Regions from separate parts of the Streptomyces sp. NPDC002825 genome, predicted to be linked through region 1. Evidence: predicted binding sites of a transcription regulator. Region 1 holds the regulator's gene; each other region holds the start of a gene.

Evidence for each region. Region 1 encodes HrcA, which represses chaperone genes, less so after heat shock. Its sites were predicted from a motif close to TTNGCACTCNGNNNNNCNGAGTGCNAA; they were not measured.
Region 2: the regulator HrcA is predicted to act here: its motif matches at 3,726-3,752, upstream of groES (co-chaperone GroES).
Region 3: the regulator HrcA is predicted to act here: its motif matches at 2,711-2,737, upstream of groL (chaperonin GroEL).

Annotation. Positions count from the first base shown of each region.
Region 1 is NZ_JBEOVH010000007.1:219,505-225,911, forward strand. It holds gene ABT041_RS12520 (AMP-dependent synthetase/ligase) at 1-1,074, shown strand, start outside; gene hemW (radical SAM family heme chaperone HemW) at 1,123-2,355, shown strand; gene ABT041_RS12530 (DUF3097 domain-containing protein) at 2,608-3,414, opposite strand; gene ABT041_RS12535 (MBL fold metallo-hydrolase) at 3,425-4,153, opposite strand; gene hrcA (heat-inducible transcriptional repressor HrcA) at 4,302-5,321, shown strand; partial or broken gene dnaJ (molecular chaperone DnaJ) at 5,322-6,407, shown strand, end outside.
Region 2 is NZ_JBEOVH010000040.1:13,149-19,555, forward strand. It holds gene ABT041_RS34710 (hypothetical protein) at 1-564, opposite strand, end outside; gene ABT041_RS34715 (hypothetical protein) at 557-1,204, opposite strand; gene ABT041_RS34720 (THUMP-like domain-containing protein) at 1,220-2,407, opposite strand; gene ABT041_RS34725 (polysaccharide deacetylase family protein) at 2,537-3,454, shown strand; gene ABT041_RS34730 (hypothetical protein) at 3,451-3,705, shown strand; gene groES (co-chaperone GroES) at 3,852-4,160, shown strand; gene groL (chaperonin GroEL) at 4,272-5,900, shown strand; gene ABT041_RS34745 (ester cyclase) at 6,058-6,407, opposite strand, start outside.
Region 3 is NZ_JBEOVH010000004.1:35,711-42,117, forward strand. It holds gene ABT041_RS06825 (hypothetical protein) at 1-806, shown strand, start outside; gene groL (chaperonin GroEL) at 916-2,544, opposite strand; gene ABT041_RS06835 (cold-shock protein) at 2,855-3,058, opposite strand; gene ABT041_RS06840 (MoaD/ThiS family protein) at 3,468-3,746, opposite strand; gene thrC (threonine synthase) at 3,761-5,068, opposite strand; SAM riboswitch class I at 5,062-5,208, opposite strand; gene ABT041_RS06850 (glucosyl-3-phosphoglycerate synthase) at 5,358-6,326, shown strand; gene ABT041_RS06855 (hypothetical protein) at 6,365-6,407, shown strand, end outside.

The DNA of each region.
Region 1 (6,407 bases):
CGCGTCGACAAGATCATCGAGAACCTTCCGGTGGTCCAGCCGACCTACATGGCTGCCGTGCCCCGCATCTTCGAGAAGGTCTACAACGGGGTCGCTGCCAAGGCCCGGGCCGGCGGCGGCGCCAAGTACAAGATCTTCCAGTGGGCCGCCGATGTCGCCCGCGAGTACGCCAAGGCCACCCAGGACAACTTCCGCCGCACCGGCACCGCCTCCGCGCCCTTCGGCCTCTCGGCCAAGCACAAGGTCGCCGACGCCCTCGTCTACGGCAAGATCCGCGAGGCCTTCGGCGGCAACCTGCGCGCCTGCGTCTCCGGCTCCGCCGCCCTCGCCCCCGAGATCGGCTACTTCTTCGCCGGCGCCGGCATCCACATCCTGGAGGGCTACGGCCTCACCGAGTCCTCCGCCGCCTCGTTCGTCAACCCGGGCGAGGCCTACCGCACCGGCACCGTCGGCAAGCCGCTCCCCGGCACCGAGGTCCGGATCGCCGACGACGGCGAGATCCTGCTGCGCGGCCCCGGCATCATGGAGGGCTACCACGGCCTGCCGGAGAAGACCTCCGAGGTCCTGGAGTCCGACGGCTGGTTCCACACCGGCGACATCGGCGAGCTGTCCGCCGACGGCTACCTGCGGATCACCGACCGCAAGAAGGACCTGATCAAGACGTCCGGCGGCAAGTACATCGCGCCGGCCGAGGTCGAGGGCCAGTTCAAGGCCGTCTGCCCGTTCGTCTCGAACATCCTCGTCCACGGCGCCGACCGGAACTACTGCACCGCCCTCATCGCCCTCGACGAGCCCTCCCTCCTCGGCTGGGCCGCCGAGCACGGCCTCGGCGGCAAGTCGTACGCGGAGGTCGTCGCCGCCCCCGAGACCGTCAAGCTCATCCAGGGCTACGTCGACCGCCTCAACGAGGGCCTCCAGCGCTGGCAGACGATCAAGAAGTTCCGCCTGCTGCCGCGCGATCTCGACATCGAGCACGGCGAGCTCACCCCGTCCCTGAAGCTGAAGCGGCCGGTCGTCGAGCGCGAGTACAAGGACCTCATCGAGGAGATGTACGCGGGGTCGCGCGAGGCGTGACCCGCCGGGCCGGGCCGTTACCTCGGGCAGTACGGGACAATGGGGCTCATGCCTTCCGTACTGCCCGATGGTGAGCCCGTTCCCGACGACGGGGCGCTGCCCCCGCGCGCCCTCGAAGGGGCCGGGGAGCGGCCGCTCGGGTTCTATCTGCACGTGCCGTACTGCGCGACGCGCTGCGGCTACTGCGACTTCAACACGTACACGGCGAGCGAGCTGCGCGGTACGGGCGGGGTGCTCGCCTCCCGCGACAACTACGCCGAGCAGGTCGTCGAGGAGATCCGGCTCGCCCGGAAGGTCCTCGGGGACGACCCCCGTCCCGTGCGGACCGTCTTCGTCGGCGGCGGCACGCCGACGCTGCTCGCCGCCGGGGATCTCGTACGGATGCTGGGAGCGATCCGGGACGAGTTCGGGCTCGCGGACGACGCCGAGGTGACGACGGAGGCGAATCCGGAGTCCGTGAACCCCGCGTACCTCGCCGAGCTGCGGGAGGGGGGCTTCAACCGGATCTCCTTCGGGATGCAGAGCGCCCGGCAGCACGTCCTGAAGATCCTCGACCGCACGCATACGCCCGGGCGGCCCGAGGCGTGCGTCTCGGAGGCGCGGGCCGCCGGGTTCGAGCACGTCAACCTCGACCTCATCTACGGCACGCCCGGCGAGTCCGACGACGACTGGCGGGCCTCCCTGGACGCGGCGATCGGGGCCGGGCCCGACCATGTGAGCGCCTACGCGCTGATCGTCGAGGAGGGGACCCAGCTCGCCCGGCGCATCCGGCGCGGTGAGGTGCCCATGACGGACGACGACGTGCACGCCGACCGCTACCTCATCGCCGACGCGGCCTTCGAGGCGGCGGGCTTCTCCTGGTACGAGGTGTCCAACTGGGCCACCTCCGAGGCCGGGCGCTGCCTCCACAACGAGCTGTACTGGCGCGGGGCGGACTGGTGGGGGGCGGGGCCCGGCGCCCACTCGCACGTCGGCGGCGTCCGGTGGTGGAACGTGAAGCATCCCGGCGCGTACGCCGCCGCGCTCGCGGGCGGTCGGTCGCCGGGGGCCGGGCGGGAGGTCCTCGCGGCGGAGGACCGGCGGGTGGAGCGGATCCTTCTTGAGCTGCGGCTGCGGGAGGGGTGCCCGTTGGACCTGCTGAAGCCGGCGGGCCTGGCGGCGGCGGAGCGCGCCCTGGCCGACGGGCTCCTCGCGGCCGAGCCGTACGCGTCGGGGCGGGCCGTGCTGACGCTGCGGGGGCGGTTGCTGGCCGACGCGGTGGTGCGGGACCTGGTGGACTGAGGCGCCGCGCCGCCGTCGTGGGCAATCGTTCCGCAGGGCGGAACGGGTGGGCACGACGGACGGCGCCCCTGCCGGCGCCAGAGGCTTGCGTGCCCTGACCCGCACCAGCCGCTCGGTGCACAGGGGGTGCGGGTCCAGGCTCGGAACGCGGAGGCGCCGCTGAGGGCGCCGTCCCGTGTGCCCACCCGTCCCGCCCTGCGGGACGATTGCCCACACGGGGGCGGACCTGCGCGGGTCCCGCGGGGGACGGGCCTACGGGGTCGTGACGAAGTCGATCAGTTCTTCCACTCGGCCCAGGAGTTCGGGTTCCAGGTCCTTGTAGGACGTGACCCGCTTCAGGATCGCCTGCCAGACCGCTCCCGTGTTGTCCGACGGCCACCCCAGGGCGCGGCAGACGCCCGTCTTCCAGTCCTGGCCCCTGGGGACCGTCGGCCAGGCCGGGATGCCCAGGGAGGACGGTTTCACCGCCTCCCAGACGTCGATGTACGGGTGGCCCACCACCAGGACGTCCGGCGAGGTCACCTGCGCGGCGATCCTCGACTCCTTCGAGCCCGGCACCAGGTGGTCCACCAGGACGCCGAGCCGGGCGTCAGGGCCGGGGCCGAACTCCGCGACGATCGCCGGCAGGTCGTCCACGCCCTCCAGGTATTCGACGACCACGCCTTCGATCCGCAGGTCGTCGCCCCAGACCCGTTCGACGAGCTCCGCGTCGTGCCGGCCCTCGACGTAGATCCGGCCCGCCCGTGCCACGCGCGCGCGTGCTCCCGGGACCGCGACCGAGCCCGAGGCCGTTCGGGTGGGGCGGGACACAGACGCCGCCACAGGGCGCACCAGCGTCACGACCTTGCCCTCCAGGAGAAAGCCGCGCGGCTCCAGCGGGAAGACCCGGTGCTTTCCGAACCGGTCCTCCAGCGTCACCGTGCCCGCCTCGCAGCGGATCACCGCCCCGCAGAAGCCCGTGCCGACCTCCTCGACGACCAGGTCCGGGTCCGCCGGGACCTCCGGGACGGGCTTCGGCTTCTTCCAAGGCGGCGTCAGATCCGGGTTGTAGCTGCGCATTCGGGTGACGTTAGGGCACGTCGAAGCGGCGTGCCAGTTCACCGCGCTGAGCCCGGACGAACGTCGCGTCCACCACCGCGCCGTGCCCCGGCACGTACGCCGCCTCCTCGCCGCCGAGGGCCAGCAGCCGGTCCAGGGCGTCCGGCCAGCGGGACGGGATCGCGTCCGAGCCCGCCTGCGGCTCGCCCGACTCCTCCACCAGGTCGCCGCAGAAGACGACCTCCCGGGTGCCCGGGACGCAGAGCGCCAGGTCGTGGCCCGTGTGGCCGGGGCCCACGTTCGCCAGGAGGACCTGGCGGTCGCCCAGGTCGAGCGTCCACTCGCCCGAGACCACGTGCCGCGGCGCCACCAGGACGTCCGTCGCCTCCGTCGCCAGCTGCGGGTCGAGCCCCTGCCGTACCGCGTCGCCGTACAGCTCCTCCCGGGCCCTCGCCCCGGCAAGAAGGTCGGGGGAGCCCACCGCGCCGAAGACCTCCGCCCCCGCGAACGCCGCCGTCCCGAGGACGTGGTCGAAATGGGGGTGGCTGAGTGCGATGTGCGTCACCTTTCGGCCGCCCGTGAGTTCCGCCACCTGTGCGCGCAGCTCCGCGCCCTCCGCCAGCGACGACCCCGTGTCGTACAGCAGCACCCCCTGTGTGCCCAGGACCAGTCCCACCGTGGCGTCCCAGCCGGGCAGCCGTCGCCGGCCCACCCCGTCCGCGAGCCGCTCCCATCCGTACGCTTCCCAATCCACGTCCATGGGGCGACGCTAACCGGTGCGGGCGCCGCCTCCTTGCCAGGAGCGATGCCCGCCGCCGTACACTGGCCGGGGGATCGCTGGCACTCGGACAGGGCGAGTGCCAAAAGCGGAGCAACCGGAACGACGACGACAGCTGGAGGTGCGCACGATGCTCAGCGAACGCAGGCTCGAGGTCCTGCGCGCCATCGTCCAGGACTACGTCGGGACGGAGGAGCCCGTCGGCTCCAAGGCGCTCACCGAGCGCCACAAGCTCGGCGTGTCGCCCGCCACCGTGCGCAACGACATGGCCGTGCTGGAGGAGGAGGGGTACATCGCCCAGCCTCACACCAGCGCCGGACGCATTCCGACCGACAAGGGCTACCGCCTCTTCGTCGACCGGCTCGCCGGCGTCAAGCCGCTGTCGACGCCCGAGCGACGGGCCATCCACAACTTCCTCGACGGAGCCGTCGACCTCGACGACGTCGTCGGGCGCACGGTACGACTGCTCGCCCAGCTGACCCGCCAGGTGGCCGTCGTCCAGTACCCCTCGCTGACCCGCTCGACCGTCCGGCACGTGGAGCTGCTCTCGCTGGCACCCGCCCGCCTGATGCTCGTCCTCATCACGGACACCGGCCGGGTCGAGCAGCGGGTCATCGACTGCCCCGCGCCCTTCGGCGAGACCTCGCTCGCCGACCTGCGGGCCCGGCTCAACAGCCGGGTCGTCGGCCGTCGGTTCGCCGACGTGCCGCAGCTGGTGCAGGACCTCCCCGAGTCCTTCGAGGAGACCGAGGACCGCGCCACGGTCTCGACCGTGCTCGCGACCCTGCTCGAAACGCTGGTCGAGGAGCAGGAGGAGCGGCTGATGATCGGCGGAACCGCCAATCTCACCCGCTTCGGACACGACTTCCCCCTGACCATCAGGCCCGTCCTGGAGGCACTTGAGGAGCAGGTCGTGCTCCTCAAGCTGCTCGGCGAGGCCAAGGAATCTGGCATGACCGTACGCATCGGGCACGAGAACGCCCACGAGGGGCTGAGCTCCACGTCCGTCGTCTCGGTCGGCTACGGTTCGGGCGGCGAGGCAGTCGCCAAACTCGGCGTGGTCGGACCGACCCGCATGGACTACCCCGGAACGATGGGAGCGGTACGCGCAGTGGCACGTTACGTCGGACAGATCCTGGCGGAGTCGTAAGTGGCCACGGACTACTACGCCGTACTCGGCGTGCGCCGCGACGCGTCCCAGGACGAGATCAAGAAGGCGTTCCGGAGGCTCGCCCGCGAGCTGCACCCGGACGTCAATCCCGATCCCAAGACGCAGGAACGCTTCAAGGAGATCAACGCCGCCTACGAGGTCCTCTCGGACCCGCAGAAGAAGCAGGTCTACGACCTCGGCGGCGACCCGCTCTCGGCCTCCGGCGGCGGTGGCGCGGGCGGCGGCTTCGGAGCCGGCGGCTTCGGCAACTTCTCCGACATCATGGACGCCTTCTTCGGCACGGCCTCGCAGCGCGGCCCGCGCTCGCGCACCCGCCGCGGCCAGGACGCCATGATCCGTCTGGAGATCGACCTCAACGAGGCGGCCTTCGGCACGACCAAGGACATCCAGGTCGACACGGCGGTCGTCTGCACCACCTGTTCGGGTGAGGGCGCCGCGCCCGGCACGTCCGCGCAGACCTGTGACATGTGCCGCGGCCGCGGTGAGGTCTCCCAGGTCACCCGGTCGTTCCTCGGCCAGGTCATGACCTCCCGCCCCTGCCCGCAGTGCCAGGGCTTCGGCACCGTCGTCCCGACCCCGTGCCCCGAGTGCGCGGGCGACGGCCGGGTCCGGTCCCGTCGCACGCTCACGGTCAAGATCCCGGCCGGCGTCGACAACGGCACCCGGATCCAGCTCGCGGGCGAGGGCGAGGTCGGCCCCGGCGGCGGCCCCGCCGGCGACCTGTACGTCGAGATCCACGAGACCCCGCACGAGGTCTTCCAGCGGCGCGGCGACGACCTGCACTGCACGGTCACCATCCCGATGACGGCGGGCGCGCTCGGCACCAAGGTGCCGCTGCAGACCCTCGACGGCGTCGAGGAGATCGACATCCGCCCGGGCACGCAGTCCGGCCAGTCGATCCCGCTGCACGGGCGCGGCGTCACGCACCTGCGGGGCAACGGCCGGGGCGACCTGATCGTGCACGTCGAGGTGACGACCCCGAGCAAGCTCGACGCCGAGCAGGAGCGCCTGCTCCGCGAACTGGCCAAGCTGCGCGGAGAGGAGCGGCCCACGGGGCAGTTCCAG
Region 2 (6,407 bases), on a different contig from region 1:
GCCCGCCCGGGCGGCGAACGGCTGGAGGAGTGTCAGGGGGGATCCCGGGTCCGGGTACGTGACCTGGTCGAGCACCGGGCCGTCGAGGGCGGTCAGGTCCAGGGCGTCGGGGGCGAGGGCGCGCCAGTCGTCGCGGACGGCGGTGGGCCGGGAGACGTGGTGGACGTACTCGTCGTGCATGTCCACGGCGCGGAAGGTGAGTTCGAGCGTGCGGGGGTCCAGCCAGCGGACCAGGTCGATGCCCCGGCCGGGGTCGGTGAAGTCGACGCGGTGACCGGTGTCGGCTTCGAGGAGGGTGAGGCCGCCCGCGCGGACGTACTCGTCGCCGTTGTCGAGGCCGATGGCGAGGAGCGGGAGCGTGGGGTGGAAGGCGATCGGCTCGGCCTCCTCGGTGAACGTCAGGAGGTGCGCGCAGGAGAGGTCGGCGGCGCGGTAGACGGCCACGCGGCTGTGCCGGTCCCAGCACGCGCTGGCCGCGAGCCACTGTCCGTCGGCGCTGACGACCGCCTGGTCGGCCTGCCCGAGGAGTTCGGCGAAGGGCTCGTCGTGCAGGAGGTCAGCCATGGTGCTCCGTCAGATGGGCGAAGGTGAGGCGGGCGAGGACGTCGAGGGTCTCGGGGGTCGCCGTCGGGGCGAGCCGCGCGAAGGACGCCGCGAAGGCCGGGGACTGCGCGCACAGCGTCCTGGCCTCCAGGGCCTGGGTGAGGCGCGGGATCAACTCGTGGGAGCAGAAGGGGTGTTCCGCCTCGATGAAGGCGCGGAGGCTCTCCTCGTACGAGGCGTGCTCGCCGTCGTACGCCCAGCCGTCCAGGGACAGCAGGAGGGGGAACTGCGCCCGTACCTCCCACGCGGACAGGGGGACGTCCTCGTACGGCGCGTCGCCCTCGCGGTCCGCGAGGCGCAGCAGGGTCGCGAGGTCCGTCATGAACGCCGGTATGTCCTTCGCGCCCGCCGCCGTCCGCCAGGTGTGGCGGGTCTGTTCCGGGCAGGTCGCGAAGAACTCCTCGGTGAAAGCCGTGGACAGGTAGTCCAGTTGGGAGGCGAGCCTCTGCGGGGTCTCCCGCCAGGCCGCGTCCCAGTGGTTCAGGCGCAGGACCCGCCTGAGGCGCAGGACCTGCCACTCCAGCGGGTCGGGGCCTGCGGCCAGGGCGGCGAGGTGGGCGAGCGGGCCGCTGGTGAACATGCCTTCCGGGTGCAGTGCCATGAGCGTGAGTGTCCCCTAGGGCTTGTTCGCGGGCCGGCCGATCAGCATCGTCGGGGCTCCCGCGACCCGAGTGAGCAGGACGGTCGCCGCGTTGGGGCCCTTCGGCTTCACCTTGCGGCGGATCTCCTCCGGTTCGACCGCCGAGCCGCGCTTCTTCACCGTGAGGGTGCCGACCTCGCGCTCCCGTAGCAGGGCCTTCAACTTCTTGAGGTTGAAGGGGAGTTCGTCGGTGATCTCGTAGGCGGCGGCGTACGGGGTGGGGGTGAGGGCGTCCGCCGTGACGTAGGCGATCGTCTCGTCGATCAGGCCGCCGTCCAGCTCCTCGGCCACCTCGGCGACCAGGTGCGCCCGGATGACGGCGCCGTCCGGCTCGTACAGGTAGCGGCCGACCGGGCGGACCGCCGGGTCCGGCAGCCCCCGGCCCGTCAGGGTGGTCCCGGAGGGCAGCAGGGTGGCCCGGCGGGCGCCCGGCTCCGTGCCGAACCAGAGCACGGCCTCCTTCACGTCCCCGCCGTCCGAGATCCACTCGGCCTCGGCCTCCTCCGGCACCGCCTCGTGCGGGATCCCCGGCGCGATCTTGAGTGCGGCGCGCGGGGCCCTGCGGGCCGCCTCGATCGCCCAGGACAGCGGCGGGGAGTACGCCTCGGGGTCGAAGATCCTGCCCCGGCCGCCGCGCCGTGCCGGGTCGACGAAGACCGCGTCGTAGGGGGCGGTGTCGATCTCCGTGACGTCGGCGCAGCGGACCTCGATCAGGTCCGCGAGGCCCAGCGCCGCCGCGTTGGCCCGGACCGCCTCGGCGGTCAGCGGGTCCCGGTCGACGGCCAGGACGGAGATCCCGGCGCGGGCGAGGGCGATCGCGTCGCCGCCGATCCCCGAGCAGAGGTCCGCGACGCTGCGGACGCCCATCGCCTTGAGCCGGGCCGCCCGGTACGTCCCCACCGAGGCGCGGGTCGACTGCTCGACGCCGTTGGGCGTGAAGTACATCCGGTACGCGTCCTCCGCTCCGAACTTCGCCACCGCCCGCTGCCGCAGCCGCGCCTGCCCGAGGGCCGCGCTGACGAGCTCGGCGGGGTGGTCGCGGCGCAGCCGGGAGGCGACCGCCAGCTCCTGGGCGGGGTCGTAGTCGCGCAGGGCGGCGAGGAGCGTCTGCCCCTCGGGGGTGAGCAGGGCGGCGAAGGAGGCGAGGTCGGTCACCCGTCCCATTCTGGGCCCTGTGGGCTTGTGGGCCGGCCGGGGGACGGTGGGGGCCGCACGGCGGTGTCGCGGCCCGGAGGGGCTCCCGCGCTGACAGGATGCGGCGCCATGCAGCTCGTACGACAAAAGGACCAGATGATGGCAAGAGGTGCGCACCGCTCCCGCCGTACGCTCGGAGCGGCGCTCGCCGTGGCCGCGCTCGCCTCCGCCGCCACGGCCTGCGCCGGCAGCGCCGAACCCGAGCGCAGCGCACCCGCCCCCGCCGCCGGACAGAAGGCCCAGGGCGCCGCCTCCGCCGCCCTCAGCGCCTACGCCGAGAAGGTCCGCGCGCAGCGGGCCGCCCGTGTGCTCGCCGCCAGGAAGTGGGGCCTCGCCAAACCCCCGCTCGACGCGCCCGCCCCGCCCGCCGTCAAACCGAAGATCACCACCCGCAAGGGGTTCGAGACCGACGGCGAGGGCCTGCCGCCCGTCTTCACCACCGTGCCGACCAAGCAGAAGGTCGTCTTCCTGACGATCGACGACGGCGCGGAGAAGGACCCCCAGCTGCTGAAGATGATGACGGAGCTGCGGATCCCGTACAGCGCCTTCCTCAGCAACTACCTCGTCAAGGACGACTACGGCTACTTCGCCAGGATGCAGAAGTCGGAGGAGTCCGGGGTCTCCCTGCACAACCACACCCTCAACCACCGCTACATGCCCGGACTCTCGTACAGCGAGCAGAAGCGCGAGATCTGCGGCATGCAGGACATCATGGAGAAGCGCTTCGGCAAGCGGCCCCCGCTCTTCCGCCCGCCGTACGGCAACTACAACGAGGACACCCTGCGCGCCGCCAAGTCCTGCGGCGTCAAGGCCGTCCCCCTCTGGTCCGCCGAGGCCTTCCCCGACCACATGGAGTGGCGCGAGTGGGACCGGGACCTGCACCCCGGCGACATCGTGCTCACCCACTTCCGGGGCAAGGAGGACTGGAAGGGCACCATGCCGGACATGATCCGCCGTGTGATGAACGTGATCACGTCCAAGGGGTACGCGGTGGCGAAGCTCGAGGACTACGTGTGAGCACGGGTGCACGCCGGTGCGTCGCCGCCCTCGCCGTGACCGGGGCGCTCCTTGCCCTGCCCGCCTGCGCCTCCTCCGTCGATCCGATCGAGCGGCTCGGCCGGAAGGCGGCGGAACGGGTGAGCCCTCACCCCACCCCGGTCGAGACGGTACGGGCGGCGGTGGACGCGAAGAGGTGCGAGGAGGCGCGAAGGGTCCGTCCCGTCACGCCACGGAGCGATGAATTGGCACTCCGCTTGACCGAGTGCTAATCGCGGTCATAGTCTCGGCTCTGGCACTCCCCACTGGAGAGTGCCAACACAGCGACGGGCAGGTCCGGCACCCGCGACGACGGATCCACCTGGTCGCCACCTCAGACAGTTAACCCCGTGAGATCTCCGAAGGGGGAGGTCGGATCGTGACGACCACCAGCTCCAAGGTTGCCATCAAGCCGCTCGAGGACCGCATTGTGGTCCAGCCGCTCGACGCCGAGCAGACCACCGCCTCTGGCCTGGTCATTCCGGACACCGCCAAGGAGAAGCCCCAGGAGGGCGTCGTCCTGGCCGTGGGCCCGGGCCGCTTCGAGAACGGCGAGCGTCTGCCGCTCGACGTCAAGACCGGCGACATCGTGCTGTACAGCAAGTACGGCGGCACCGAGGTGAAGTACAACGGCGAGGAGTACCTCGTCCTCTCGGCTCGCGACGTGCTCGCGATCGTCGAGAAGTAATTCACCCCAGGTATCTGAAGCAGATGCTTTGAGCTGCGCCCCTTGACCCCGCACCGGGCGTCCGGGGGCGCGGTTCGTTCCACCCCATTCCGAGAGGGCTGAACCGCTCCCATGGCGAAGATCCTGAAGTTCGACGAGGACGCCCGTCGCGCCCTTGAGCGCGGCGTCAACAAGCTTGCCGACACGGTGAAGGTGACGATCGGCCCCAAGGGCCGCAACGTCGTCATCGACAAGAAGTTCGGCGCCCCCACCATCACCAACGACGGTGTCACGATCGCCCGCGAGGTCGAGATCGAGGACCCGTACGAGAACCTCGGCGCCCAGCTCGTGAAGGAGGTGGCGACCAAGACCAACGACATCGCGGGTGACGGCACCACCACCGCCACCGTGCTCGCCCAGGCCCTGGTCCGCGAGGGTCTGCGCAACGTCGCCGCCGGCGCCTCCCCGGCCGCCCTGAAGAAGGGCATCGACGCCGCCGTCAAGGCCGTCTCCGAGGAGCTCCTCGCCACCGCGCGTCCGATCGAGGACAAGTCCGACATCGCCGCCGTCGCCGCGCTCTCCGCGCAGGACCAGCAGGTCGGCGAGCTCATCGCCGAGGCGATGGACAAGGTCGGCAAGGACGGTGTCATCACCGTCGAGGAGTCCAACACCTTCGGCCTGGAGCTCGACTTCACCGAGGGCATGGCCTTCGACAAGGGCTACCTGTCCCCGTACATGGTCACCGACCAGGAGCGTATGGAGGCCGTCCTCGACGACCCGTACATCCTGATCCACCAGGGCAAGATCTCCTCGATCCAGGACCTGCTGCCCATCCTGGAGAAGGTCATCCAGGCCGGCGCCAGCAAGCCGCTCCTGATCATCGCCGAGGACGTCGAGGGCGAGGCGCTCTCCACCCTCGTCGTCAACAAGATCCGCGGCACGTTCAACGCCGTGGCCGTCAAGGCCCCCGGCTTCGGCGACCGCCGCAAGGCGATGCTCGGCGACATGGCCACCCTCACCGGTGCCACCGTCATCGCCGAGGAGGTCGGCCTCAAGCTCGACCAGGCCGGTCTGGACGTGCTGGGCACCGCCCGCCGCGTGACCATCACCAAGGACGACACCACCATCGTCGACGGTGGCGGCAACTCCGAGGACGTCGCGGGCCGCGTCAACCAGATCAAGGCCGAGATCGAGTCCACGGACTCCGACTGGGACCGCGAGAAGCTCCAGGAGCGCCTCGCGAAGCTCGCCGGCGGCGTCTGCGTGATCAAGGTCGGCGCCGCGACCGAGGTCGAGCTCAAGGAGAAGAAGCACCGTCTGGAGGACGCCATCTCCGCGACCCGCGCCGCGGTCGAGGAGGGCATCGTCTCCGGTGGTGGCTCCGCGCTCGTCCACGCCGTCAAGGTCCTCGAGGGCAACCTCGACAAGTCCGGCGACGAGGCCACGGGTGTCGCGGTCGTCCGCCGCGCCGCCGTCGAGCCGCTGCGCTGGATCGCCGAGAACGCCGGCCTCGAGGGCTACGTCATCACCTCCAAGGTGGCGGAGCTCGACAAGGGCCAGGGCTTCAACGCCGCGACCGGCGAGTACGGCGACCTGGTCAAGGCCGGCGTCATCGACCCGGTGAAGGTGACGCGCTCCGCCCTGGAGAACGCCGCCTCGATCGCCTCCCTCCTCCTCACCACCGAGACCCTCGTGGTGGAGAAGAAGGAAGAGGAGCCGGCGGACCACGGCCACGGCCACGGTCACGGCCACTCCCACTGAGGCTCGTAGCCGACAGCCGAGGCCCGGTGCTCCCGTCGCGGGAGCACCGGGCCTCGGCCGTTCCTCGGGCCGCGAGGCCCGGAACTCAGGCCTCGACGGCGCCCGGCCTGCCCACCGTTCCTCAGGCCTCGACGGCGCCCGGCCTGCCCACCGTTCCTCAGGCCTCGACGGCGCCCAGCCTGCCCATCAGCCCGAGCATGTCGTACTGCCACCAGCCCTCGACGATCTTCCCGTCGTCGCGGAAGCGGTGCACGACCGTGCCCGTCATCTGCACGTCCATGCCGGTCGGCTGCAGCCCCATGAAGTCGCCCGTGTGGTTCGCCTTCCACGTCCACCGCGTGCAGACCCGGTCGCCCTCGGCGATCTGGTCGTCGATCTCGAACGTGAAGTCGAAGCCGCCCCGCCACATCTCGACCTCGCGCCGCACCGCGTCCATCCCGATCACGTCCTGCTCGTTGGTCGGATCGTGATCGTGGTAGCCCTCCGCCAGGACCTCGTCGAGCAGCG
Region 3 (6,407 bases), on a different contig from region 1:
GCGCGCCGCTCGCCGACCAGCCCGTCCGCGTGGCCTTCGGCCCGCAGGTCGCGAACGTGCGCACGGACGCGGACGGCCGGTTCACCGCGAAGCTCCCCGCCTTCGCCGGCTCCGGCCAGTACGAGTGGGAGGTCACCTCCGGGGACCCGTTCCTGGTGTTCGACCGGCTCTCGGGCCCGCTCGCCGTCCCCCTGGAGTCCCGTCTCGACCTCCGCAGCGCCTCGCTGTCCGCCGACGGCACCCTCACGGTGTCCGTCAACCTCCGCGCGCTGTACATGCCGGACGCGTCCATGTCGCAGCAGGACGTGCAGCTGGAGCAGTCCGTCGACGGCGGCTGGAAGCGCGTACCCCTCCGGGAGACGGCCCTCTCCTGGGAGGACATCACGCTCAGGGCGGGCAGCCGGGGCGGCTGGTTCCGGGTTCGTCACCTGACGAGCGACGAGCTCGCCGGGGCCACCTCGCCCTCCTTCCGGCTCGTCCGCTTCGACACCCGCGTCGTCTCCCTGAACGCCGGCCCCGAGCCGGTCTCCAAGGGCGGCTACGTGACCGTCACCGGCAGCCTCCAGCACTTCTGGAACGGCACCTGGCAGGGGTACGGGAACGCGCCCGTCGTCCTGCAGTTCCAGGCGCGCGGCACCACCACCTGGAAGCAGATGGCTTCGGGCCGGTCCAGCGCGAGCGGCGCCGTCTCGCTCAAGGCGAAGGCGAGCGCCGACGGCACCTGGCGGATCCGCCACTACGCCGCCGACTCCCGGCACTTCCACTCCCCGGCCTCGGCCGGCGGGGACTACGTCGACGTGCGCTGAGCGGCTCCCCGGAGAAACGCCCGAGGGCGGCACCCCCTGATGGGAGTGCCGCCCTCGGTCGCGTACGCGAGCTGCGCGTTCAGCGATGAACTGCCGATCCTCGGGGGGATCAGAAGTCCATGTCACCGCCCGGCATGCCGCCGCCGGCCGGCGCGGCGGCCTTCTCCGGCTTGTCGGCGATGACGGCCTCGGTGGTGAGGAACAGCGCGGCGATCGACGCGGCGTTCTGCAGCGCGGAGCGCGTGACCTTCGCCGGGTCGATGATGCCCTCGGCGATGAGGTCGACGTACTCGTTGGTCGCGGCGTTCAGGCCGTGGCCGACGGGCAGGTTGCGGACCTTCTCCGCCACGACGCCGCCCTCGAGACCGGCGTTGACCGCGATCTGCTTCAGCGGGGCCTCGAGCGCGAGCTTGACGATGTTGGCACCGGTGGCCTCGTCGCCCGACAGGTCGGCCTCGAGCTTCTCGAAGACGTTGGAGGCCTGGAGCAGGGCCACGCCACCGCCGGCGACGATGCCCTCCTCGACGGCCGCCTTCGCGTTGCGAACGGCGTCCTCGATGCGGTGCTTGCGCTCCTTGAGCTCGACCTCGGTCGCGGCACCGGCCTTGATGACGGCCACGCCGCCGGCCAGCTTCGCGAGGCGCTCCTGGAGCTTCTCGCGGTCGTAGTCCGAGTCGGAGTTCTCGATCTCGGCGCGGATCTGGTTCACGCGACCCGCGACCTGCTCGCTGTCACCGGCACCGTCGACGATGGTGGTTTCGTCCTTGGTGATGACGACCTTGCGGGCGCGGCCGAGCAGGTCCAGGCCCGCGTTCTCGAGCTTGAGGCCGACCTCCTCGGAGATGACCGTGCCGCCCGTGAGGATGGCGATGTCGTTCAGCATGGCCTTGCGGCGGTCGCCGAAGCCCGGGGCCTTGACGGCGACGGACTTGAAGGTGCCGCGGATCTTGTTGACGACCAGCGTCGACAGGGCCTCGCCCTCGACGTCCTCGGCGATGATCAGCAGCGGCTTGCCCGACTGCATGACCTTCTCCAGGAGCGGAAGGAGGTCCTTCACGGAGGAGATCTTGGAGTTGACGATCAGGAGGTACGGGTCGTCGAGCGACGCCTCCATGCGCTCCATGTCGGTGGCGAAGTACGCCGAGATGTAGCCCTTGTCGAAGCGCATGCCCTCGGTGAGCTCCAGCTCCAGACCGAAGGTCTGGGACTCCTCGACGGTGATGACGCCTTCCTTGCCGACCTTGTCCATCGCCTCGGCGATGAGCTCGCCGATCTGGGTGTCGGCGGCGGAGATGGAGGCCGTGGAAGCGATCTGCTCCTTGGTCTCGACATCCTTCGCCTGCTCGAGCAGGGCGCCGGAGACGGCCTCGACGGCCTTCTCGATGCCGCGCTTGAGGGCCATCGGGTTGGCACCGGCGGCGACGTTGCGGAGGCCCTCGCGGACGAGCGCCTGGGCGAGGACGGTGGCGGTGGTCGTACCGTCGCCGGCGACGTCGTCCGTCTTCTTGGCGACTTCCTTGACCAGCTCGGCGCCGATCTTCTCGTACGGGTCCTCGAGCTCGATCTCCTTGGCGATGGAGACACCATCGTTGGTGATCGTGGGGGCGCCCCACTTCTTCTCGAGGACGACGTTGCGACCCTTGGGGCCGAGGGTGACCTTGACGGCGTCAGCGAGCTGGTTCATGCCGCGCTCGAGACCGCGCCGGGCCTCCTCGTCGAACGCGATGATCTTGGCCATGTGAAGTGGTCCTCCCGGACATGGGGTGGATAACGCTCCAGGACCGCGCCGACGCCCGCGACGGACGGCCTCCGCGGTTCCGTGTGGTTCCTTGCCCCACCCGGCCGGCGGCCTCGTCTGCCCGATCCTCGTAGCACTCTCACCTTCCGAGTGCTAACGCCAATGATTAGCACTCGACCCATGCGAGTGCAAGCGACTCTCGTGGATCGGGCACCTCCCCGCGAGGTCTCGGGAACGCGCGAGGGGTCCGCATCCCCTCAGGGATGCGGACCCCTCGACGGCGTTGCGTCGGTGGCCGATCGCGCCGCGCTCAGACGGCGAGCTTGACCATGTCCGCCTGCGGACCCTTCTGGCCCTGCGAGATCTCGAACTCGACCCGCTGGCCCTCTTCGAGGCTGCGGTAGCCATCCATCTGGATCGCGCTGTAGTGGACGAAAACATCCGCACCACCGTCTACCGCGATGAAGCCGTAGCCCTTCTCCGCGTTGAACCACTTGACGGTGCCCTGAGCCATGCCTAACTCCCCTATTACTGGCCCTTGCGCGGGACCGCACTTCGCGGACCCGGGTCAGACCCTGCGCCGGAACGCGTCGACCGCGGCTGAATGTATCTGCCCAACTGCCCTCTGCAACAGGTCATTCGACCGAGAATTCTGGGCGTCCTGGAAAGGGGAATTGGGGATAATCCCCTGGATGACGGGGCAAGTCGGGCCCGGCAAAGCGCGCAGAAGGTACACAACGCGCACACACTTTGGCTGCTTCTTGTCGTGCGGGGACGCATTCTCATATGCGCTTGGCATGAGCAGCGGAGGGGACTTCCCCAACTCTACCGCGCTCAACCATGCAGAATTGCCCCTTCCGCTTATCGCGCGGAAGGGGCAATTCGTACTGACTGGTAGACCTCGGCCGGAGATCAGCCGGAGATCAGCAACCGCCGGCGACGGCGGGAATGATCGAGACGCCCGCACCGGCCGGGGTGGCCGTCTCCAGGCCCTGCTCGAAGCGCACGTCGTCGTCGTTGACGTACACGTTGACGAAGCGGCGCAGCTTGCCCTGGTCGTCCAGGACGCGGGCGGCGATGCCGGTGTGGTTCTTCTCCAGGTCCGCGATGACCTCGGCGAGGGTCGCGCCCTCGGCCTGGACCTCGGCCTGGCCGCCCGTGTAGGTGCGGAGGATGGTGGGGATGCGGACGTTCACGGCCATGTGTTCGTTACCTTTCAGAGCGCCAGGCCGGCGTCGCGGAACGCGTCCAGGCTCGGGCGGATGGTGGCGGTCGCCTGAGAGGTGTCGGCCACCGCGTCCAGGGTCTTGAGTCCGTCGCCGGTGTTGAGGACGACGGTGGTGAGGCTCGGGTCGATGAGACCGGCCTCGACGAGCTTCTTCGTGACGCCGACGGTCACGCCGCCCGCGGTCTCGGCGAAGACGCCCTCGGTCTGCGCGAGGAGCTTGATGGCGTCGACGACCTGCTCGTCGTTGACGTCCTCCACGGCGCCGCCGGTCCGGCGGGCGATGTCGAGGACGTAGGGGCCGTCGGCCGGGTTGCCGATGGCGAGGGACTTGGCGATGGTGTTCGGCTTCTGGGGCCGTACGACGTCGTGGCCGGCCTTGAAGGCCGCCGACACCGGGGAGCAGCCCTCGGCCTGGGCGCCGAAGATCTTGTACGGCTTGTCCTCGACGAGGCCCAGCTTGATGAGCTCCTGGAGACCCTTGTCGATCTTGGTGAGCTGGGAGCCGGAGGCGATCGGGATGACGAGCTGGTCGGGGACGACCCAGCCGAGCTGCTCGCAGATCTCGTACGCGAGCGTCTTGGAGCCCTCGCCGTAGTACGGGCGGAGGTTGACGTTCACGAAGCCCCAGCCCTCGCCGAGCGGGTCGCCGATGAGCTCCGAGCAGAAGCGGTTGACGTCGTCGTAGTTGCCCTCGATGGCGACGAGGTCACCGCCGTAGACACCGGCCATGACGACCTTGCCCTGCTCCAGGTCGTGCGGGATGAACACGCAGGAGCGGAAGCCGGCGCGGGCGGCGGCGGCGCCGACGGCGCCGGCCAGGTTGCCGGTGGAGGAGCAGGAGAGGGTGGTGAAGCCGAAGGCGCGGGCGGCTTCGAGGGCCTGGGCGACGACCCGGTCCTTGAAGGAGTGGGTCGGGTTGCCGGAGTCGTCCTTGACGAAGAGCTTGCCGGGCTCGACGCCGATCGCGGCGGCGAGGTTGTCGGCCTGGACGAGCTTGGTCCAGCCGGGGTTCAGGTTGGGCTTCTCGGCGACGTCGGACGGGACGGGCAGGAGGGGGGCGTAGCGCCAGATGTTGGCGGGGCCGGCCTCGATCTGCTTGCGCAGCGCCTCGGGGTCACCGGTGGGAAGGTCGTACGCGACTTCGAGCGGTCCGAAACAGAGTTCGCAGGCGAAGATCGGGCCGAGCGGGAAGACTTCACCACATTCGCGACAGGAAAGCCCGGACGCGGGACCGAGGTCGACGGTGGTGGGTGCGACGGTCTGAACAGCCATGGAGGCGAGGCCCTTTCTCCTCATCTTTCCCATGACGAAATTTTCGTCATGAGACGGATTTGGCACCTTCCCTAGCCGGGGACCTCGCTGGAGGACGAGACAAACCGACTGGAGGGTTGCCGGGGCTTCAACGGGCCGTTTCCCTCTGCCCCTCTGGATGAGCGGTATTCGATTGTGAAGCGCGGTGGACTTTCGTTCCTGCACTCCGACGCGGGCGGCACCCCGACGTGCATCGGGCATCCGCGTTGTTCAAGACTGTAACCGAAGGCCCGGACGCTTGAACCGGCCGTCCGAACCGCGAGATGGAGATCATGTGCTGGAAGAGGTGGAGCGCTGGCTGGGCCGGCGGTCCTGGTCCGTGGCGGACCGGCCGCTGGAGCGGATCCTCGCCGCCAAGCGGGGGACGACGGTCAGCGTCGTCCTGCCCGCGCTGAACGAGGAGGCGACGGTCGGGGACATCGTCTCCGTGATCCGGCGCGAGCTGATGACCGAGTCCGTGCCCCTCGTGGACGAGCTGGTGGTGATCGACTCGGGCTCCACGGACCGTACGGCGGAGGTGGCGGCGGCGGCCGGCGCGCGGGTGGTCGCGCGGGACGCGATACTCCCCCGCATACCGGCCGTGCCCGGCAAGGGCGAGGTGCTCTGGCGGTCGCTGATGGCGACGAGCGGGGACGTGGTCTGCTTCGTGGACGCGGACCTGCGGGACTTCTCGGCGGACTTCGTGACGGGGATCGTGGGGCCGCTGCTCACGGACCCGGACGTGGACTTCGTGAAGGCGATGTACGACCGCCCGTTCGGCACGGAATTCGATGGGCTCGCCTCCGGCAAGGCTCCCGGTCAGGGCGGCCGGGTGACGGAGCTGGTGGCGCGCCCGCTCCTGAACCTCCACTGGCCCCTGCTCGCCGGTTTCGTGCAGCCGCTGGGCGGCGAGTACGCGGCGCGGCGCTCGCTGCTCGAACGGCTCCCCTTCCCGGTCGGTTACGGGGTGGAGCTGGGGCTGCTGGTGGACGCCCTGCACACGGTGGGCCTGGACGCGCTCGCGCAGGTGGACGTGGGGGTGCGCAAGCACCGGCACCAGGACGGGCAGGCGCTCGGCCGGATGGCGGCGGCGATCTACCGGACGGCGCAGCTGCGGCTCTCGCGGGGCCATCTGGTGCGGCCGCGGCTGACGCAGTTCGAGCGGGGCGAGAAGGGCTTCGAGCCGCGGACGTACGCGGTGGACACGGAGGAGCGGCCGCCGATGGTGGAGATCGCGGAGTACGCGCACCGCCGCGTGGCGTAACGCCCCGCAATGATCCGCTTTGCATAAATTGCCCTTTTATGCGCTTCACGCACCTTCACCTCGGGCTCGGGAGAGTGCTCG